Regions from separate parts of the Agrobacterium sp. genome, predicted to be linked through region 4. Evidence: riboswitches for the same ligand, from Rfam matches in the RefSeq annotation. Region 4 holds a riboswitch; each other region holds the start of a gene.

Region 1 (4,767 bases), 790 kb from region 4:
AGACAGGCCCTGATCGACATGCTGGGTGGCCGCCGCATAGGTGTCGATGATCTTCTCAGGACCGATCTCATAGGCATCCTGATAATATTCGAGATTGTCGTTCGAGAGATAGGAAGCCGGGTAATAAACGCGGCCGATCTTGCCTTCCTTGCGGATTTCGATCTTCGAGACGATTGGATGAATGGAAGACGTCGAGTGGTTGATATAGGAGATCGAACCTGTCGGCGGCACGGCTTGTAGGTTCTGGTTATAAAGACCTGATGCCATGACGTCCTGCCTCAGCGCCTTCCAGTCCTCCTGCGTCGGAATGGCAATGCCGGCCTTTTCGAACAGTTCCTTCACCTTTTCGGTCGCGGGCAACCATTCCCGGTCGGTATATTTGTCGAAATAGTCACCCGAGGCATATTTCGAATTTTCAAAGCCCTTGAAGCTCTGGCCTCTTTCCACCGCCAGCCGGTTGCTGGCGCGGATGGCATGATAGGTCACGGTGTAGAAATAGATATTGGTGAAATCGACGCCCTCTTCGGAACCGTAGAAGATGCGTTCGCGCGCCAGATAGCCGTGCAGGTTCATCTGGCCGAGCCCGATGGCGTGGCTCGCATCATTGCCCTTTTCCACCGAGGGGACGGAGGAAATGTGGCTCATATCAGACACTGCTGTCAGCGCCCGGATGGAGGTCTCGATGGTCTTGCCGAAATCGGCCGAATCCATTGCAGCGGCAATGTTGAGCGAACCGAGATTGCAGGAAATATCCTTGCCCATATGGCTGTAGGACAGATCGGCATTGAATTCACTCGCTTCGCTGACCTGCAGGATTTCCGAGCAGAGATTGCTCATGCTGATGCGGCCGGCGATCGGATTGGCGCGGTTCACCGTGTCCTCGAACATGATGTAGGGGTAACCGCTCTCGAACTGGATTTCGGCGATCACCTGAAAGAATTCGCGCGCCTTGATCTTCTTCTTGCGGATGCGGCTGTCGGCGACCATTTCGTGATATTTTTCGCTGACCGAAATCTCGGTCAACGGCACGCCATAGACCCGCTCCACATCATAGGGCGAGAACAGATACATGTCCTCGTTGTTGCGGGCGAGTTCGAAGGTGATGTCGGGGATCACCACGCCGAGCGACAGCGTCTTGATGCGGATTTTTTCGTCGGCGTTTTCGCGCTTGGTATCAAGGAAGCGCATGATGTCAGGGTGATGGGCATGTAGATAGACCGCGCCAGCACCCTGGCGTGCGCCAAGCTGGTTGGCATAGGAAAAAGAATCTTCCAGCAGCTTCATCACGGGAATAACGCCGGAAGACTGGTTTTCGATCTGTTTGATCGGCGCTCCGAATTCGCGAATATTGGTCAAGGACAGCGCCACGCCGCCGCCGCGCTTGGAAAGCTGCAAGGCCGAATTGATGGAGCGGCCGATGCTTTCCATATTGTCTTCCACCCGCAGCAGAAAACACGAGACCAGCTCGCCGCGGCTCTTTTTGCCGGCATTGAGGAATGTCGGGGTGGCCGGCTGGAAGCGGCCTGAAATGATTTCATCGACCAGATTGCGGGCAAGCTGCTCATCACCACGCGCAAGGGCCAGCGCCACCATGCAGACGCGATCCTCATAACGCTCCAGATAACGTTTTCCGTCGAAGGTCTTCAGCGTATAGGAGGTGTAATATTTGAAGGCGCCGAGAAAGGTCGGGAAGCGGAATTTCCGGGCATAGGCCTCGTCATAGAGGTCACGAACAAAATTGAAGGAATACTGGTCCAGCACCTCCTGCTCGTAATATCCCTCCGTCACCAGATAATCGAGCTTTTCCCTGAGGTTATGGAAAAATACCGTGTTCTGGTTGACGTGCTGGAGGAAATATTGCCGGGCGGCCAGCCGATCCTTGTCGAGCTGGATCTTCCCGTTCTCGTCGTAAAGGTTCAGCATCGCGTTCAGCGCGTGATAGTCCAGCCCCGCATCAAGCGGTTTCTGGCTTGCGGCTGCCGGCTGTTTGGCGTCCTTGCGCAGCGCGCTCGAGGTCAGCGTGTCCAAAATCGTTCCAATCCATGTTTGACGTTGGCGACGTCTTCTTCCGTGCCGAGAAGCTCGAAGCGATAGAGAAACGGCACCGCGCATTTGCGCGAGACGATATCTCCGGCGGATGCGAAAGCGGCGCCAAAATTCGTGTTTCCCGCCGCGATGACGCCGCGAATGAGATTTCGGTTGGAGGGCTCGTTCAAAAACCGGATGACCGGCTTAGGCACGGCCCCTTTGGTGCCGCCGCCCCCATAGGTGGGGGTGACCAGCACATAGGGTTCCGACACATGAGGCACGTCGTCCTCAGCGCCGAGCGGCAGGCGAAACAAACGCCGCCCCAGTTTCAGAAGGAAACGATGGGTGTTTTCAGAGCGGCTGGAATAGTAGACGATCAGGCCCATCGCCTTACCGCCTCAGCTGATCGAGCCGATCATATCCGGCCGGAAACCCGCCCAATGGCGCTCGCCGGCGACGACCACGGGAACCTGCATGTAACCAAGACCCCGGACGTGATCGAGCGCATCCGCATCTTCGGAGATATCGATGATCTCATAGGGAATACCAATGCGGTCGAGCGCACGATAGGTGGCGGTGCACTGGACGCAGGCGGGTTTGCTGTAAACGGTGACGGTCATGATTTCCTCTCTCGAAGCCGATTTCGGACACGGCTCAACATTGCCGATTACAATCGCAATCGGGTGGCGGTGGATCTGTCATTCAGGTGAGGCACGTAGCCCAGGCAACTCTTCGCATTTTCGGATAGAAACCGGGGTCCGGTTTTCCCAAAATGCTGCAAGCCGCACAAAATCACTCTCTACGCCGACGAGCGCAGCAACTTAAAGAAATGCACTGGCATGACTTCACCCCGAAGCTTGTTCTGGAGGGGGCAGAAAAGGGCGCACGCAAATCATTTGCGTCAACACCTTCCTCCGGACACCCCGCCCGTGGACGTTTGCGCTCAAGGCAGGTCTCCTGACTTGCGGGTCACAACATCTATTCCGGCCTTCCCGGAGCTTTTGGCTCCAGTGACCCAAATCGGAACGATGCTCGCCGCTTACAGTTGCGGGGGCAGTTTCGGCCTTGTTCCGCCATGATGGCGTTACGCACCGAATTCCCGTCTTAGCTCCCAATCCTTGCGAATCGGAAGAACCTTGAACACCACATATAGTATATAAGGAAATTTTTACGTCAATGAATAGACACACAAAAGCCCCACCCTGTGGATCAAAAAGATTCAACACATGGTCAACAAAGGCTTAACGGCAAACGCGCTTTGCCGGTAAAGAACTGGAAAGCGTTAATCTATTCCCAGATATCGATATGAATATCGGCTGGACGCGCGTTTTCGATCACCCTTTTTCCGTTGGGAAGATCGTTTTCGAAAAGCTTGGCATGGATCTGAGCGGCATCGAGACCATAACCCTGCCATCTGTTCCGCAGCCTCTCTTCCAGCACGGCGACGGACGGGCCCACGAAGATGGTGAGGTCAAAGCTCTCGGAAAGGCTTGTCCAGGGCGCTTCGTTCAGCAGCAGATAATTGCCTTCGGCAAGGACAAAGCGCGTTTCCGGCGCAATCGCCCGGGCGGACGCAATGGCAATTTCCCGGGAGCGGTCGAAAACCGGAACAAGCACCTCCTGCCCGCCCTTGCGGACGGCGGAGACGATATCCAGGAAGCCGCGCACATCAAAAGTTTCAGGTGCGCCTTTTCGCGGCAGCAGTCCCCGTTCCTCAAGAATGCCATTGTCCATATGGAAGCCATCCATGGGCAGGACGGCGGCCGTTTCGCCTCGCGCCCGCAAGGCCTCAAAAAGAGCATCCGCAAGCGTGGATTTGCCGGCCCCAGGGGGACCGGCAATGGCTATGATGAAACGGGATTGACCCTCTGCCCGCCGAAGAACGTCTTCGACGATCGTCTCAAGCTTCAGCGTCATGCGGCAAGCGTTTCCTTCGGCGCTTCCTTGGCGCCGGTCATGAAGGCGACGGCGTCGGACATGGAATAGTCCTTCGGATTGATGACGCACAGGCGCTTACCGAGCCGGTGGATATGGATGCGATCCGCAACCTCGAAAACATGCGGCATGTTATGCGAGATCAGGACAATCGGCAGACCGCGGGAGCGCACATCCAGAATAAGCTCGAGAACGCGACGGCTTTCCTTGACGCCGAGTGCCGCCGTCGGCTCGTCGAGGATGACGACCTTGGAGCCAAAGGCTGCCGCACGCGCCACCGCCACGCCCTGGCGCTGACCGCCGGAGAGGGTTTCCACCGCCTGATTGATGTTCTGGATCGTCATCAGGCCGAGTTCCGACAGTTTTTCGCGGGCGAATTTTTCCATGGCCGGGCGGTCGAGCGCCCGGAACAGGCTGCCCTGAATGCCGGGCTTGCGGATTTCACGGCCGAGAAACATATTGTCAGCTATGGACAATGCGGGAGACAGCGCAAGGTTCTGATAGACGGTTTCGATGCCCGCCTTGCGCGCCTCGATCGGCGAGCGGAACTGCACCGGCTTGCCTTCCAGCCTGATCTCCCCTTCATCGGGTGTCACCGCACCGGAAATCGCCTTGATGAGAGAGGATTTGCCGGCGCCGTTATCACCGATGACGGCAAGGATTTCGCCCGGATAAAGGTCGAAATCGGCATTGTCGAGGGCGGTCACACGACCGTAGCGTTTGACGAGATTGCGTGCTGTGAGGATAGGTTCTTTTGCCATCAGCCTGCTACCTTTCTGATCCACTGGTCGATTGCGACAGCCA
Region 2 (4,767 bases), on a different contig from region 4:
GCCCCGTCGGCCGAATTGCGTCCCAACCAGACCGACCAGGATTCGCTGCCGCCCTATCCGGTGCTCGACGATATTCTGGAATGCCTTGTCGAGAAGGAAATGTCGGTCGAGGAGATTCTCGCACGCGGCCATGATGTGGCCACCGTGCACCGGGTGGAGCATCTGCTTTATCTCGCCGAATACAAGCGCCGGCAATCGGCTCCGGGTGTTAAGATCACCAAGAAGAACTTCGGCCGTGACCGGCGTTATCCGATCACCAACCGGTTCCGGGATCGGTGATTGAGGGCGCGCGCCATTGATTTCTGGCGGGTGAGTTAAGTGCCTTTCTCCGTCATCCTCGCCCTTGAGGCGAGGATCCATGCGCGGTTGAGATTGTGGGTCCTCGGGTCAAGCCCGAGGATGACGTCGCGTGTGAGGAGCTTTTTGACAACGCATAAACGGCGCGGAGAACACCCCGCGCCGCTCGCTCATCTCAAATAACCTGCCCCACATCGATACGGTTGCCATCGGGGTCTTCAAAGACGAAGGCGCGCAGGCCGTAATCCTTGTCCTGCAGGCCCTTGATGATGCGCAAGCCCTGGCTCTTGCAGAGCGCGTGCAGCGCATCGACATCGCTCACCATCATATGGGCCACGTTGAAGGGCGCTGCCTTGTGCGTGGGCTGCAATGTCAGATGCAGCTCGGCATTGCCCTGTTTCAGGATCATGAAGCCGACGGGGTTGCCGTTTTCGAAGGTCTTTTCAAAGCCCAGCACGCCAACGTAAAAATCATGGGCCGTTTCGATATTTTTGACAGGAAGCATTGCGGCGATCCGGCCGAAGCGGATGCCGTGATCGGCGATGGTATTCATCGCGGAACCTCGGATCTGGGAGAAACGGGAAGCGGCGCGGACGGTGCCGGAGCGCTGGCGTTTTTTCCGGTTTGAATTTGCAGGACGGTGCCTGCCGCCCTAGGATCATAATCGAGGCGATGGCGGATGCAAACGGAATGTCTGCATTGCCCAGCGCTTTGAACGAGAACACGGACACGCCCGGGAGGCAGAATGCGCAGTTCCATCGAAATCTTCAACATCCGCACCCGGCAGATGCGTGTGGTGTGGCAGACGCCTGATCTCTTTGAAGCGCCGAACTGGTCGCCGGATGGGAAATATCTGCTGTTGAACAGCGAAGGCCTGCTTTATCGCCTGTCTCTTTCCGGTGATATTGCGCCGGAAAAGGTCGATACCGGCTTTGCCACGCTGTGCAATAACGATCACGGCATTTCGCCTGACGGGTCACTCTATGCCATTTCCGACAAGGTGGAATTCGGCAAGAGCGCCATCTATCTCATGGCCTCCGTGGGCGGCGCGCCACGGCTGATGACGAAAAACCTTCCCTCCTACTGGCATGGCTGGTCGCCGGACGGGAAGAGCTTCGCCTATTGCGGCATTCGCGATCAGGTCTTCGATATCTACTCCATGGATATAGAAAGCGGCGTCGAGACGCGGTTGACCCATGGCGAAGGTCGCAATGACGGGCCGGATTATTCGCCTGACGGTGCGTGGATCTATTTCAATTCCAGCCGCACCGGGCGGATGCAGATCTGGCGCGTACGGGTGGATGGCTCCGCCGTCGAGCGCATCACCGACAGCCCCTATGGCGACTGGTTTCCGCACCCGTCTCCGAAGGGAGACAAGGTGGTGTTCGTCTCCTATGACGGCGACGTTTTCGACCATCCGCGCGATCTTGATGTGCGGGTGCGGCTGATGGGTATGGATGGTGGTAATGCCGAGACGCTGTTTGAGCTTTTCGGCGGGCAGGGAACGATGAACTCGCCTAACTGGTCACCTGAGGGGGACGAGTTCGCCTATGTCAGGTATTTCCCGGTGTAATGGGGGAGGCAGGCCACATTGCCGCACCACCGGCAGAATACTTGCATTCGCAAACTTTTTTGCCCATAGCTTCCTTTGTCAGGTGCCCGCCCTTGCGGCGGGAGAATCGGGAATCCGGTGAAAGCCCGGAACGTGCCCAGCGCTGTGAGGCGGACGCTCTTTTTTAGAAGCCACTGAAGCAATTCGGGAAGGCGAAAAGGGCGGATGAAGCCAAGTCAGAAGACCGGCCTGACGGGATAGACCGAACCGCGCGGACGGCGGCAGGTTGTTGTCGAGGTGGGGTGTATGTTTGCGCCCGGCCTTCGCATTGTTGGGGATAAACGATGCCAGCCGATCCGTCCGTGAGCAATCCGCCCGGCGCCAGTTCTTTCGATCATGCGCTGTCACCCGCCCGCCCGTTTTCCGGTGAGGAGCGCGAGGCGATTTACCGCGCCATTGAAACCCGTCGTGACGTGCGCGATCAGTTCCTGTCCGATCCGCTGCCGGATGATCTGGTGGAGCGTCTCCTGAAGGCGGCCCATTCGGCACCCTCGGTCGGTTTCATGCAGCCGTGGAATTTTACCCTCATCACCGATGGCGCGATCCGTCAGGCGGCCTTTGTGGCCTTCAGCCGCGCCAATGAGGAGGCGGCGGCGATGTTCGAGGGCGAGCAACAGGCTCTCTACCGGAGCTTGAAACTTGAAGGCATCCGCAAGGCCCCGCTCAGCATCTGCGTCACCTGCGATCCCACGCGCGGCGGCAAGGTGGTGCTGGGCCGCACCCATAATCCGCGCACGGATGTCTATTCCACCGTCTGCGCCATCCAGAATCTCTGGCTCGCAGCCCGCGCCGAAGGCATCGGCGTCGGCTGGGTCAGCATTTTCCACGATAGCGACATTCGCACCATTCTCGGTATTCCCGACCACATCGAAATCGTCGCCTGGCTCTGCGTCGGCCGTGTCGATGCGCTCTATACCGAGCCGGAACTGGCGGTGAAAGGCTGGCGGCAGCGCGTGCCGTTGGAGGAGCTTGTGTTCCGCAACCGCTGGGGCGGGGTGTAAGACAGATAAAAGTTCTGCGAGGGAAGCGGGGCGTTGCTGCTTGTTCTTCTCCCCGGCGGGGAGAAGATGGCCCGAAGGGTCAGATGAGGGGGCAAGCTCTCAGCATATCTCTACCGTAGCCCTCTCATCCCGCTGCCGCGGACTGAAGAAACAAGCGGCGTCCGCTCGCTCCACGACGGCTTCACTGCTGCGGCTGTATACCCTTCAATGCCGGGTTCTTCAGGTCGATCCGGCCTGTCTGGTCCGGCAGAAATTTGGGGCCAATGACGCGCACTTTCGTATCGTTCGGGTCATAGTCGCGTTCGGGAACGGGTTGTTCCGGCGGCTTGGCGGCCTGCTGCTGCTCGGCGGGTTTGGGGGCGGCCTTGTCACCTTGCGGTGAGGGGATTTTCGTGATGCCGGAATAGGGCGTTTCGGATTCCGGCCGGGAGGCTTCTTCCTGCTTCTGCATTTCTTCGTGATAGGCGGCCATGTTGCAGGCGCAGCCCGGCGCTTTCGCCGGGGCGTTCCTGTAGGCGAAGGCGGTCGGCAGGTCCCTGTAAGGTTTTCCGGTTTCCGCAGACACCATGTCGGCGGTTTCCTGATCCGTCATGGAGTGGAAATAAAGTTCCGTCTCCGTCCCCGGACACATTTTCTGGCATTGCTCGGCCTGGGCGCGGAAATCGAGCGGCGAGGCATTGGCGGCGATGGGGAAGAACGAGCCGTCGCAGGTGCGCACGCACAGTGTGCGAAGCCCGCCTTCAGCGGCGGCGTTGGGGTAGGGGGAAAGCCCCGCCTGTCCCGGCTCACCGCCATTCTGCCGGAAGGCGTCGGGGTAACGCGTCACATCGGAAGGCGACGGCAGCTGCGCTTCCGTCTGCGGTGCGGTGCCGCAGCCATTTGCATCGAGGGCGGCGAGGATACGCTGGCGCCTGATATCGCCATCGTTGTCACGCACGGCCGCCATGGCGTCGTCGCGATCACGGATGATGGCGTCGCGTTCGTTTTCCGCTTCCGCCAGCGCATCGCCGATCTCGGCGCAGACACCGGCATTGGGATTGCCGTAGACGATGACGCTGCCAGACGAGCAGCCATAGCCGCGCAGGTCGTTCCTGATCTTGCGAATGACGATGTTCTGGCGGGCGAGCGCATTGGCGTAACGCCGCACCTCGGCCGTATTGCCGATGACGCGTGGCGGCTCACGCAACTGCGCATAAAGCGTATCGCAGACCTGATCCGCGAAAGCGGTGGCCGGAGCAATGAAAACAAGGGGAAGCAGGAGGCCGATGATGCGGCTGCGCCGGGTCAATTGTGCGATCCGTTCGATGTCCCCGACCGGTGGCAGGGGCGTTATACTTCACGAAATCCGTGTTTCAGGAAGATAACATAAGCTGTTGCCGCAATGCGGCAACAGCTTGTTCAAAATTGCGTTAATGCGGCCTCTATCACACCGAAGGATGCGAGGCCTGCACCACGGCAAACGCCGCCATGTTGACGACGCCGCGCGAGGTGACGCTGGGCGACAGGATATGGGCGGGCAGGGCGCTGCCGAGCAGGATCGGGCCGACATGCAGGCCTTCCGTCAGCGTGCGGGTGACGCCGAGCGTGATGTTGGCGGCATCGAGGTTCGGGAAGACCAGAAGGTTCGCCTCGCCCGTCAGCACGCTGTTCGGCATCGCGCGCTTGCGCAGCGCTTCCGAAAGTGCGGAGCCGCCCTGCATTTCGCCGTCCACTTCCAGTTCCGGTGCTGCCGCCTGCACGATCTTCAGGGCGCGGCGCATCTTGCGGGCGCTTTCGGAATCGCGCGAGCCGAAATTGGAATGGCTGGCGAGTGCGATCTTCGGCGTGATGCCGAAACGGCGGATTTCCTTGGCCGCG
Region 3 (4,767 bases), on a different contig from region 4:
CGGCATCCATCGCCGCAATGGCATCGATGATCTGGTTGAATTCGGAGTAACACATATGGGTGTGCACCTGTGTGCGATCATCCACGCCGCCGGAGCAAATACGGAAGCATTCCACCGCCCAGCCGAGATAATCCTGCCAGTCCCGGTGCCGAAGCGGCAGGCCTTCGCGAAGAGCTGCCTCATCGATCTGGATCATTTGTGCACCGGCTGCCTCGAGATCGTTGACCTCATCGCGGATGGCGAGCGCGATCTGCCGGCATGTCAGGCTTCTGGCGATATCATCGCGGACAAAGGACCAGTTAAGGATCGTCACCGGTCCGGTCAGCATGCCCTTGACGGGCTTGTCGGTGAGCGACTGGGAATATTCCCACCAGCGGACCGTCATCGGTTTCGGCCGCGACACATCACCGAAGATGATGGGCGGACGCACGTAACGCGAGCCGTAGCTCTGCACCCACGCATGCTGGGTGAAGGCGAAACCGGAAAGCTGTTCACCAAAATATTGCACCATGTCGTTGCGCTCGAACTCGCCATGCACGAGGACGTCGAGACCGATATCCTCCTGCCAGCGAATGGTTGCTTCGGTTTCTTTCTGCAGGAAGCTTTCATATTGCGCATCTGTCAGGACACCCTTCGAATGCGCGGAGCGGGCCTTTCGCACCTCCGGCGTCTGCGGGAAGGAGCCGATGGTGGTCGTCGGGAAAAGCGGCAGCGCAATAGCCTGCGACTGCACCTTCTGCCGCTCGGTAAAGGCATTCGCCCGCTTCCTGTCGGCATCGCCGATCGTTGCGATGCGGTTCTGAACGGCCACATCAGTCACCTTTGACGAGGATGCGCGTGCGACAACTGCCCTGGAGGCGGCTTCCAGTTCCGCCGCGACGATGGCCTTGCCTTCACCGAGCGCCCTGCCGAGCGTGGCAAGCTCGCCGAGCTTCTGGGTCGCAAAGGAAAGCCAGCTTTTCAGATCGGCATCGAGACCGGTTTCCAGTTCAAGATCGACCGGAACATGCAGCAGCGAGCATGAAGGCGCGATTTGAAACGCTTCCGCACCCCGCACGGCAATTGCAGCTTCCAGCCGGTCGATAATCGCGGCGAGATCGGCGCGCCAGATATTGCGGCCGTCGATGACACCGAGCGACAGGACACGGCTTTCGGGCAACGCCTTCAGCACCGCCTCGAACTGACCGGGGCCACGCACCAGATCGACATGAAGACCCGCGACCGGAAGTGCGGCAACGACCTCCAGATTATCCTCGAGACCGCCGAAATAGGTGGCCACGAGGATTTTCAGATCCGGGGCGGCTTTCGACAATTGCTGATAGGCCACAGTCAGCGCGTGGCGTTCCCCCTCGGAAAGGTCCAATACAGCCACGGGTTCGTCGATCTGCACCCAGTCGGCGCCGGCCGCACGCAGGCGGTGTAGCAACTCTTCGTAGACGGGCAACAGTTTTGCCAACAGATCGAGCGGCTTAAAGGCTGCCTCACGCACCTTGGCAAGCTTCAGGAACGTGACCGGCCCGAGAATGACCGGGCGCGTATGAATGCCGAGCGCCTTCGCCTCGAGAAAATGATCGACCGGCTTTTGCGAGGTGAGCGCGAAATGCTGATCCTCGGAGACCTCCGGCACCATGTAATGATAATTGGTGTCGAACCACTTGGTCATCTCCAGCGCCGGAACGCCCTGACCGTGGTGCGCATGTCCTTCATGCACATGACCGCAACTTGCATGCGCCTCGCTCTGGCTGCCGCGCGCCATGGCGAAATAGGTCGACATGGACACCTCTCCGCCCGTCCATCCGTAGAGGGACGGGATGGCACCGACCATCGCAGCCGTATCGAGGACGTGGTCATAGAGGGAAAAATCGTTGGACGGGATATGGCTAATCCCCTTTTGCTGCTGAAGCGCCCAGTTTTCGGCGCGCAGCTTAGCGGCGGTTTCGAGAAGTACTGCTTCGGAAATCTTTCCCGACCAGAAGCCTTCAATCGCGAATTTCAGTTCGCGACGGCGGCCAATCCTCGGAAATCCGAGCGATGCGACTGGAATGGTCTTGTTTGACATTGTCATACCCCAGATGGTTGTGGGGGCATGGGTAAAGCGGACGCGTGCGGGCCCAGCCGTTGCCGGGCCAACGAGCAACCACCGGGACACCCCGCCCGTGGACGTTATTTTGCCCTGGCAGGTCTCCTGGCTCGCGGGTCGTCACCTTTGCCCGTCTTCCCGGGGCTTTCACCCCAGTGACGTTGATGGACAAAGGCTCACCGCTTACAGTTGCGGGGGCAGCTCCGGTATTGCCGATCCAACGGCGCACCGGATTCCCTCTTAGCTCCGGGATTGAAACAATCAGGCCCGGAGAACCATGACACCCGCATTTCTCACCACGGGCGTCACGATGTCAATAGATATAAAGAAATCTTTATATCTTTATTTCATTCGAAGACAGATGTCAGGACACGACCGCGCCCGGACCTGCCACAGCACCTGATGGCACCTTGCCCAGAATAATCATGCCGAGAACCTCGTCCTTCGTCACATCTTCCGTGCGGGCATGGCCGACCACCTTGCCGTTTTTCATCACGAATACCCGGTCCGCCAGATCAAAGACGTCGTGGATATCGTGGCTGATGAGGAAGATGCCGATGCCCTGCCGTTTCAGCTCCTTGACGAGATCGCCGACCTGCGCGGTTTCCTGCGGCCCGAGTGCAGCCGTCGGTTCGTCCATGATAAGGATGCGGGCGTCAAAAAGGATGGCGCGGGCGATGGCAACGGATTGCCGCTGACCGCCGGACAATGCCTTCACTGGTTCCTTGAACCGCCGGAAATTGGGGTTGAGACGCCCCATGACCTCGCGGGCCGAGGCCTCCATGGCGACATCATCAAGCGTGCCCCATTTCGTCTTCAGCTCACGGCCGAGATAAAGATTGGCCGCCGCATCGACATTATCCGCCACTGCCAGCGTCTGGTAGATGGTTTCAATGCCGTATTTCTTGGCGTCGCGGGGATTGCGGATATCCACATCCTCGCCGTTGATGAGGATATCGCCCCCATCCCGCCGGTATGCGCCGGACAATATCTTGATGAGCGTCGATTTGCCCGCACCATTGTGGCCGAGAAGGGCGACCACCTCGCCGGGGAAAAGATCGACTGAGGCGTTTTCCACCGCATGGATACCGCCGAAGGAAATGGAAATATTGCGCATTTCCACGAGGGGCGTGACTTGGTCCGTCATTGGGGTTCTCCTCGGTTCTTACTTGGCGCGGGCGCGGTAGATGGTGTCGAGCCAGACGGCGACGACCAGAACCACACCGACGACGATGCGCTGGAAAGGCGTATCGATGCCCACGAGCACCATGCCGGATTGCAGCGATTGCATGACGAGCGCGCCGAGCATCGCGCCCGCTATGGTGCCGACGCCGCCGGCGAGCGAGGTGCCGCCGATGACCGCCGCCGCGATCGTATAAAGTTCGTCCAGTTCACCCTGGGCGTTGGTTGCCGCATTGAGGCGGGCAGTGGAGATTGCCGCCGCGATGGCGCACAGAACGCCCATCAGCGTGAATATCTTCACCGTGACCCAGCGGGTCTTGATGCCGGCGAGTTCGGCCGCTTCCGGATTGCCGCCGATGGCGAACACATAGCGTCCGAAGCGCAGCCGCGTGGCAATGAAAGTCATCACTGCACCAACGGCGAGCGCCATCAGCACCGGTATGGCAATGCCGTGCGGAATGAACAGGCCACCATCCGGCCAGGAGATGCCATTGGCATCGGCATAGTTGCGGGCGATGTTGATCGGCCAGGGATAGCTGTTGACCACCGCCACGAAACCGACGACGACGAAGCAGCCGAGCGCCACCAGAAAATATTCCGCCCAGACCGGCCGCAGCGGAAAGCCGAAACGGCGGCGCTGGTGGCGGGAATTGAGGATTGCAGCGACAATGGCGACGCAGGCGACGATGGCAGCGACCCAGCTCCATGTCGCGCCAATCGAGCCGCTGGTGCCGCCGCCCATCAGGCGGAAGGTGGAATCCATCGGCGCCACGGTGCGGCCGCTGGTGACGAACCAGGTGCCGCCGCGCCAGACCAGCAGGCCGCCGAGCGTGACGATGAAGGACGGCACATTCAGGAAGGCGATGATCGAACCCTGCAGCATGCCGATGGCGCCGCCGACGAGAATACCGACCAGAAGCGTGACGATCCATGTCGCCCAATGTTCGAAGCCGAGAAGCTGCGGCAGGATTTCCGCCTGCGTGACACCCATGATCATGCCGGAAAAACCGAGGATCGACCCGACCGACAGGTCGATATTGCGGGTGACGATGACGAGCACCATACCGGTCGCCATGACAGCCACGGACGCGGTCTGCACGGAAAGGTTCCAGAGGTTTCGCGGCGTCAGGAACAGGCCGCCGGACAGGATATGAAATCCGATCCAGATCAGAAGAAGCGCGCCGACCATGCCGAGCAGGCGGGTATCAAGCTCCGTTGCGCTGATGAAGCGCGCGATGGAGCCTGTCTTTTCCGTCTTGGCGGACGCTGGGGAATTGGATTGGGTCATATCGGCCATGAACTGCCGGTGCTCCTCACATCTTAAAAGGCGCTGCGCCATGAACCATGGCGCAGCGCCCGAACCGGGACATAGTCGATCAGTTGCAGGCCTTGACGGATCCGGCCTTCACACCCTGGCAGGCCGTTTCCTTCTTGATCCAGCCGGCATCGATCACGACGTTCAGATTGTCCTTGGTGATGGCGATCGGCTTGAGGAAGACCGACTG
Region 4 (4,767 bases):
GCCTTTCCAATCCGAAGGCCTATCTGTTCATGATGGCGATCTATCCGCAATTTCTCAAACCCGCCTATGGCCCGATCTGGATGCAGGGGCTGGTGATGGGCGCGATGGTGGCGGTGACGCAGTTCACCGTCTATGGCGCGCTGGCGCTGACGGCGGATAAAAGCCGGGCATGGCTTGTTTCCTCGCCCGCCGCCACGATCTTCATCGGTCGCGCCGCCGGTTTCATGCTGATTGCCGCAGCGCTTCTCACGCTCTGGGAGGCCTTGTCTTAGGCTTCTGTTTTCACGATGGAATTCACCGCAATGTGACTTCTTTTCGCCATCCGGAAAGGGCATCCTCGCGCCGTTCCATCTAGCGCCCGGTGTCCCAGCCGGAATCAAGGAGAGTGTGCATGAAACTGAAAACCATCACGGCGGCCATGCTTTTCGGCTGTCTTTGCGCCGGAGCGGTCTACGCTGCCGGCGAAGTCGAAAAACGTGAAGGCATGATGAAGCAGATCGGCGGCGCCATGGGTTCGCTCGCTGCCATCTCCAAGGGCGAGAAGCCCTTTGATGCTGATGTGGTCAAGGCTGCGGTGACGACCATCGGCACCAATGCCAAGGCTTTCCCGGACCAGTTCCCCGCCGGCACCGAAACCGGCAGCGCGGCTGCTCCCGCCATCTGGGAAAATTTCGAGGACTTCAAGGCCAAGGCCGCCAAGCTTGGCACGGATGCGGACATCGTTCTCGCCAATCTCCCCGGCGATCAGGCGGGCGTTGCCACCGCCATGAAGACGCTCGGCGCCGATTGCGGCACCTGCCACCAGACCTACCGTCTGAAGAAATAATCGAATGATTCTGGAAACGCCGCTTCCCGGCGGCGTTTTCTCACGCTCGAAAGGCATCTGACCGGGTCAGGTGAGAATGGGGAGAGGGGTATGTCCTCCATCTGGACGAAACTCGCTGGCGGGGCCGTGGTCGCGGCGATTGCCGGCTACGGCATATTCGCCTGGGTCACCGCGCCGGAACGTCAGGCGCCAAGCCATTGGGTCAGCCTTGGCGAACCGGATCTGGCCAATGGCGAAACGCTGTTCTGGGCGGGCGGCTGTGCAAGCTGTCATGCCGCACCCGATGCGAAGGGTGAGGCGCTGTTGACGCTTGCGGGCGGGCAGGCGCTGAAAAGCCCCTTCGGCACCTTTCATGTGCCCAATATTTCTTCCGATCCGCAGCATGGTATCGGCGGCTGGACGCTGGCGGAATTCGGCGATGCGATGACGCGTGGTGTGGGCAGGAACGGTGAGCACCTTTACCCGTCCTTTCCCTACGCCTCCTATGCCCGCATGACGCAGAAGGACATCAACGATCTCTTCGGTTATCTGAAAGCCCTGCCGGCCAGCCAGAACGATGCGCCGGATCACGAACTGCCGTTCCCGTTCAACCTGCGCATGGCGCTGGGCGGCTGGAAGTTCCTTTATTTCGACCCCTCCGCACCGCCGCGGGTCGAGCTTGCCAATGCCAATGCCGAATTGCTGCGCGGTCAATATCTGGTGGAAGGGCCGGGCCATTGCGGCGAGTGCCATACGCCGCGCAATGCGCTCGGCGGTTTCCTTGCCGATAAGTGGCTGGCCGGCGGCCCCAATCCGGAAGGCGAAGGCCGCATTCCTGACATCACCCCCGGCTCGCAAAGCATCGGAAGCTGGGCCAAGGCCGATATTGCCAGCTATCTGGAAACCGGCTTCACCCCGGAATTCGACAGCGTCGGCGGTTCCATGGTCAAGGTGCAGCAGAACATGGCGCATCTGACGGCGGATGACCGCGATGCGATCGCCGCCTATCTGAAGGCCATTCCGGCGCGGTAGGGTGCCCCTGGGCGCATGCGCGCCCATTGACTCCCGCCGCCACCCATCGGATAACAATCCTGTGATGGTTCCTTCCGGGCGTTCCGGAAGGTGAAAAGGGAACACGATAGGGAGAAATCCTCATTCGTGGCTGCCCCCGCAACTGTGAGCGGAGAGCCTGAAACGAAGTGCCACTGGCAAGCCATTTTCCGGGAACCGAGGTTTCCAGGGAGGGCGATGCCGGGAAGGTGTTTCAGGTTTTGACCCGTAAGCCAGGAGACCTGCCATCACGGAAATGTCCATGCCGGCGGGGTGTCCGGAAGAGCGGAATTTCAGGGTGGCGAGATCAATGCCTCCCTGTGTCAGTCTCGTATCCCCGTGGTGAAGTGTATCGCATGCGGTCTTGCGGCTCCCGCCGTTCGGCCGTGTCTAAAGGCGCGGGGTCGCGCCGGGAGAGGGGTCACCATGTCCATCCAGCAGAATACGGCCAATTCAGCCGTTTCCGCAAAAACGGGCAGCTTCGCGCAATCGCTGACGGCGATCGTGCTTGGCCTGTTCGTTGTCGGTTTTGTCGGCTTTTCCCATGTGGAAGCCGTTCACAATGCCGCGCATGACACGCGTCATGCCAATGCCTTCCCCTGCCATTGAGGGGAAACGGCATGTCATCTTTTCGCAATATCGTCTTTACCGCGGTTCTCGTCGGCATTCTCGGTGGTTTCGCCGTGTCTGCCATGCAGGCTTTCGGCACCACGCCGCTCATCCTTCAGGCGGAAACCTATGAGAGCGCCGGTGGCGAGGCGCCTCACAGCCATGATGCGACGGCGCCCGGTGCTGCGGTTCCCGCCCATGAGCACAATGACGAGGCCTGGGCTCCGGCCGATGGCTTCGAGCGCACCGCCTATACCGTTGCCGCCAATGTCCTGACCGCCATCGGTTATGCGCTTGTTCTGACCGGCCTTATTTCGCTGCGTGGCACGAATGGCGGCTGGCGCGAAGGCCTTCTCTGGGGCGTTGCCGGTTTTACCGCCGTCATGCTGGCCCCGATGATCGGCCTGCCGCCGGAACTGCCGGGCAGCCCGGCCGCCGCACTTGAGGCGCGGCAGATCTGGTGGCTTTCCACGGTTGCCGCAACCGCGGGCGGCATAGCGCTGATCGCATTCCGCCGCGAACCCTGGGCCATCGTTCTGGCGCTGGTGTTGATCGTCGCACCGCATGTGGTGGGCGCACCCCTGCCGCCGGAAGGTGAACATGCGCTGGCGCCGCTGCCGCTGGAGCGTCAGTTCATCGTCGCCGCCACCATCACGAGCTTCGTTTTCTGGGCTTTGCTCGGAACATTGAGCGCGTTTTTCCTGAAGCGCTTCCAGCAGGCGTAAATCCATGCAGGACGCAGCGGAATGGAGTGAGGAACTCGATGCGCTGCGTTTTGCCGTTCCCGGTCACGGCGCTTTCTGCGCCGTGCACCGCCTTGCCTTCAAGGCGGTGCTGGGGCCGAGCCCTACAGAAGAGGCGGCTCTTGCCTTTTTCCACGACCATGAAGCCGCCTTTGTGGCGGCGGCACTTGCCAAGATAAAACGTGCAAATTCACCTGCCGGCCGTAGCCTGCATTTGAACAGCCGCGATATTCGCCGGGCGATTGCCGGGGAGGGCGGCGATCACGCAGCACGTGTTTGCCGGGTGCTGGATCAGCGATAATCATCGCTGTTCTCACCTCCGTCATCCCGGCCTCGAGCCGGGATCCAGCCAGCCCAAGTCCTTGGGCTGAGAGGAGTCTTTCCGCCGCGCAGACGCGCGTCGGCTGGATTCCGGCCCAAGGCGGGAATGACGGGGAGTAGAGGGAGTGCAAACAACCGAGACGGCTGCGCCTCAGCGATGCTCCGCCGCAAAAACCTGAAGTTCCGCCTCGGCTTCCGGACCAAAGAGGCCGAGGTGTTTCAGGATTTCCACCGCAAAACTCACCGGCGCGCTGCCGGCGGCCGTGATGATGCCGCGATCGCTGACTGCTTTCGGCTGGTCGCGATAAAGCGCCTCGCCGCTATAGACGGGATAGGCCCTGTGCGATGCCAGCGAATTGCCGGTATGGGCGACATCGTTCAGAACGCCCGTGCCGCCGAGCGCGCTCGCCGCCGCACAGATGCCGGCCACCAGCCGGTCCCTGTCGCGAAACCGGTGCACCAGCCCGCCAAGATCGACAGCCGTTCCCTTTTCCCAGCTGAGACCGCCGGGAATGACAAGCGCATCGATGCCAACAGGATCAAGCGCGTCATAGGATGTGTCAGGCGTTACATTCAGCCCGCCCATGGACGTTACCGGCCGGCCATCAGGCGTGGCATAGATGATTTCGACGCCGAGATAGCCGCGCGCTGCGGCAGCAAGCAGCGCCGGTTCCCAGTCAGCAAAATCCTGCGCGAGCGCAATGGCGATCCGTGTCATGGTCGTCTCCGTTGATGCCAATCAGGCAATTGACTGCATGTAGCGCATGCCGGTAACCGGCCGGGGCGCGAAATCCATGTTTTCGTAGAAGCGATGCGCCGCGACATTGCCTGTTGTGGCGCTGACGGAAAGATAGTCGCAGCCGAGACGCTTGGCGATATCGCGGGCGCGGGAAACCAGATGCTGACCGGTGCCATGGCCGCGATGGCCGTCACGCACGAAGAGATGATGCAGCTCAAGCCCGCGCCGGCCTTCCTGCGCCCTGTAGAGCGGCAGAAGCAGGGCGTAACCGATCAGCGCGCCATCGGCTTCGGCCACGAGGCCATGCACCCAGGGCAGCGGGCCGAACAGGTCGCGTTCCAGTTTCGCCGGCGTGATCGCCGCCGCATCGCCGTGGTAGGAGGCAAGCAGCGTGATCATCTCGTTGAGTTCGGGCAAGTCCGTCTTGCGTGCGCCACGAATGATGACGACGGGCGGTCTTTCCAGTGTAAGGGAGCTATCTTCGGTCATTTTTTCGGTCC

Evidence for each region. Region 4 has a riboswitch for cobalamin ahead of AC5I5B_RS15595 (CbtB domain-containing protein). Riboswitches for the same ligand answer to the same signal wherever they lie in the genome.
Region 1: another riboswitch for cobalamin. It lies ahead of nrdH (glutaredoxin-like protein NrdH); the one in region 4 lies ahead of AC5I5B_RS15595 (CbtB domain-containing protein).
Region 2: another riboswitch for cobalamin. It lies ahead of bluB (5,6-dimethylbenzimidazole synthase); the one in region 4 lies ahead of AC5I5B_RS15595 (CbtB domain-containing protein).
Region 3: another riboswitch for cobalamin. It lies ahead of metE (5-methyltetrahydropteroyltriglutamate--homocysteine S-methyltransferase); the one in region 4 lies ahead of AC5I5B_RS15595 (CbtB domain-containing protein).

What each region holds. Positions count from the first base shown of each region.
Region 1 is NZ_JCABZP010000014.1:5,874-10,640, reverse strand. It holds gene nrdE (class 1b ribonucleoside-diphosphate reductase subunit alpha) at 1-2,028, opposite strand, end outside; gene nrdI (class Ib ribonucleoside-diphosphate reductase assembly flavoprotein NrdI) at 2,016-2,414, opposite strand; gene nrdH (glutaredoxin-like protein NrdH) at 2,427-2,648, opposite strand; cobalamin riboswitch at 2,959-3,182, opposite strand; gene AC5I5B_RS11755 (nucleoside triphosphate hydrolase) at 3,316-3,945, opposite strand; gene AC5I5B_RS11750 (ATP-binding cassette domain-containing protein) at 3,942-4,724, opposite strand; gene AC5I5B_RS11745 (ABC transporter permease) at 4,724-4,767, opposite strand, start outside.
Region 2 is NZ_JCABZP010000010.1:339,979-344,745, reverse strand. It holds gene AC5I5B_RS08270 (NAD+ synthase) at 1-279, shown strand, start outside; gene AC5I5B_RS08265 (glyoxalase superfamily protein) at 473-850, opposite strand; gene AC5I5B_RS08260 (TolB family protein) at 1,043-1,870, shown strand; cobalamin riboswitch at 1,934-2,116, shown strand; gene bluB (5,6-dimethylbenzimidazole synthase) at 2,194-2,910, shown strand; gene AC5I5B_RS08250 (DUF2865 domain-containing protein) at 3,092-4,198, opposite strand; gene AC5I5B_RS08245 (NADP-dependent malic enzyme) at 4,335-4,767, opposite strand, start outside.
Region 3 is NZ_JCABZP010000015.1:45,877-50,643, forward strand. It holds gene metE (5-methyltetrahydropteroyltriglutamate--homocysteine S-methyltransferase) at 1-2,059, opposite strand, end outside; cobalamin riboswitch at 2,159-2,375, opposite strand; gene AC5I5B_RS17765 (ATP-binding cassette domain-containing protein) at 2,445-3,227, opposite strand; gene AC5I5B_RS17770 (sugar ABC transporter permease) at 3,246-4,559, opposite strand; gene xylF (D-xylose ABC transporter substrate-binding protein) at 4,639-4,767, opposite strand, start outside.
Region 4 is NZ_JCABZP010000014.1:791,782-796,548, forward strand. It holds gene AC5I5B_RS15580 (LysE family translocator) at 1-272, shown strand, start outside; gene AC5I5B_RS15585 (c-type cytochrome) at 392-826, shown strand; gene AC5I5B_RS15590 (c-type cytochrome) at 917-1,837, shown strand; cobalamin riboswitch at 1,886-2,119, shown strand; gene AC5I5B_RS15595 (CbtB domain-containing protein) at 2,282-2,464, shown strand; gene AC5I5B_RS15600 (CbtA family protein) at 2,476-3,189, shown strand; gene AC5I5B_RS15605 (hypothetical protein) at 3,194-3,508, shown strand; gene AC5I5B_RS15610 (type 1 glutamine amidotransferase family protein) at 3,680-4,246, opposite strand; gene AC5I5B_RS15615 (GNAT family N-acetyltransferase) at 4,268-4,756, opposite strand.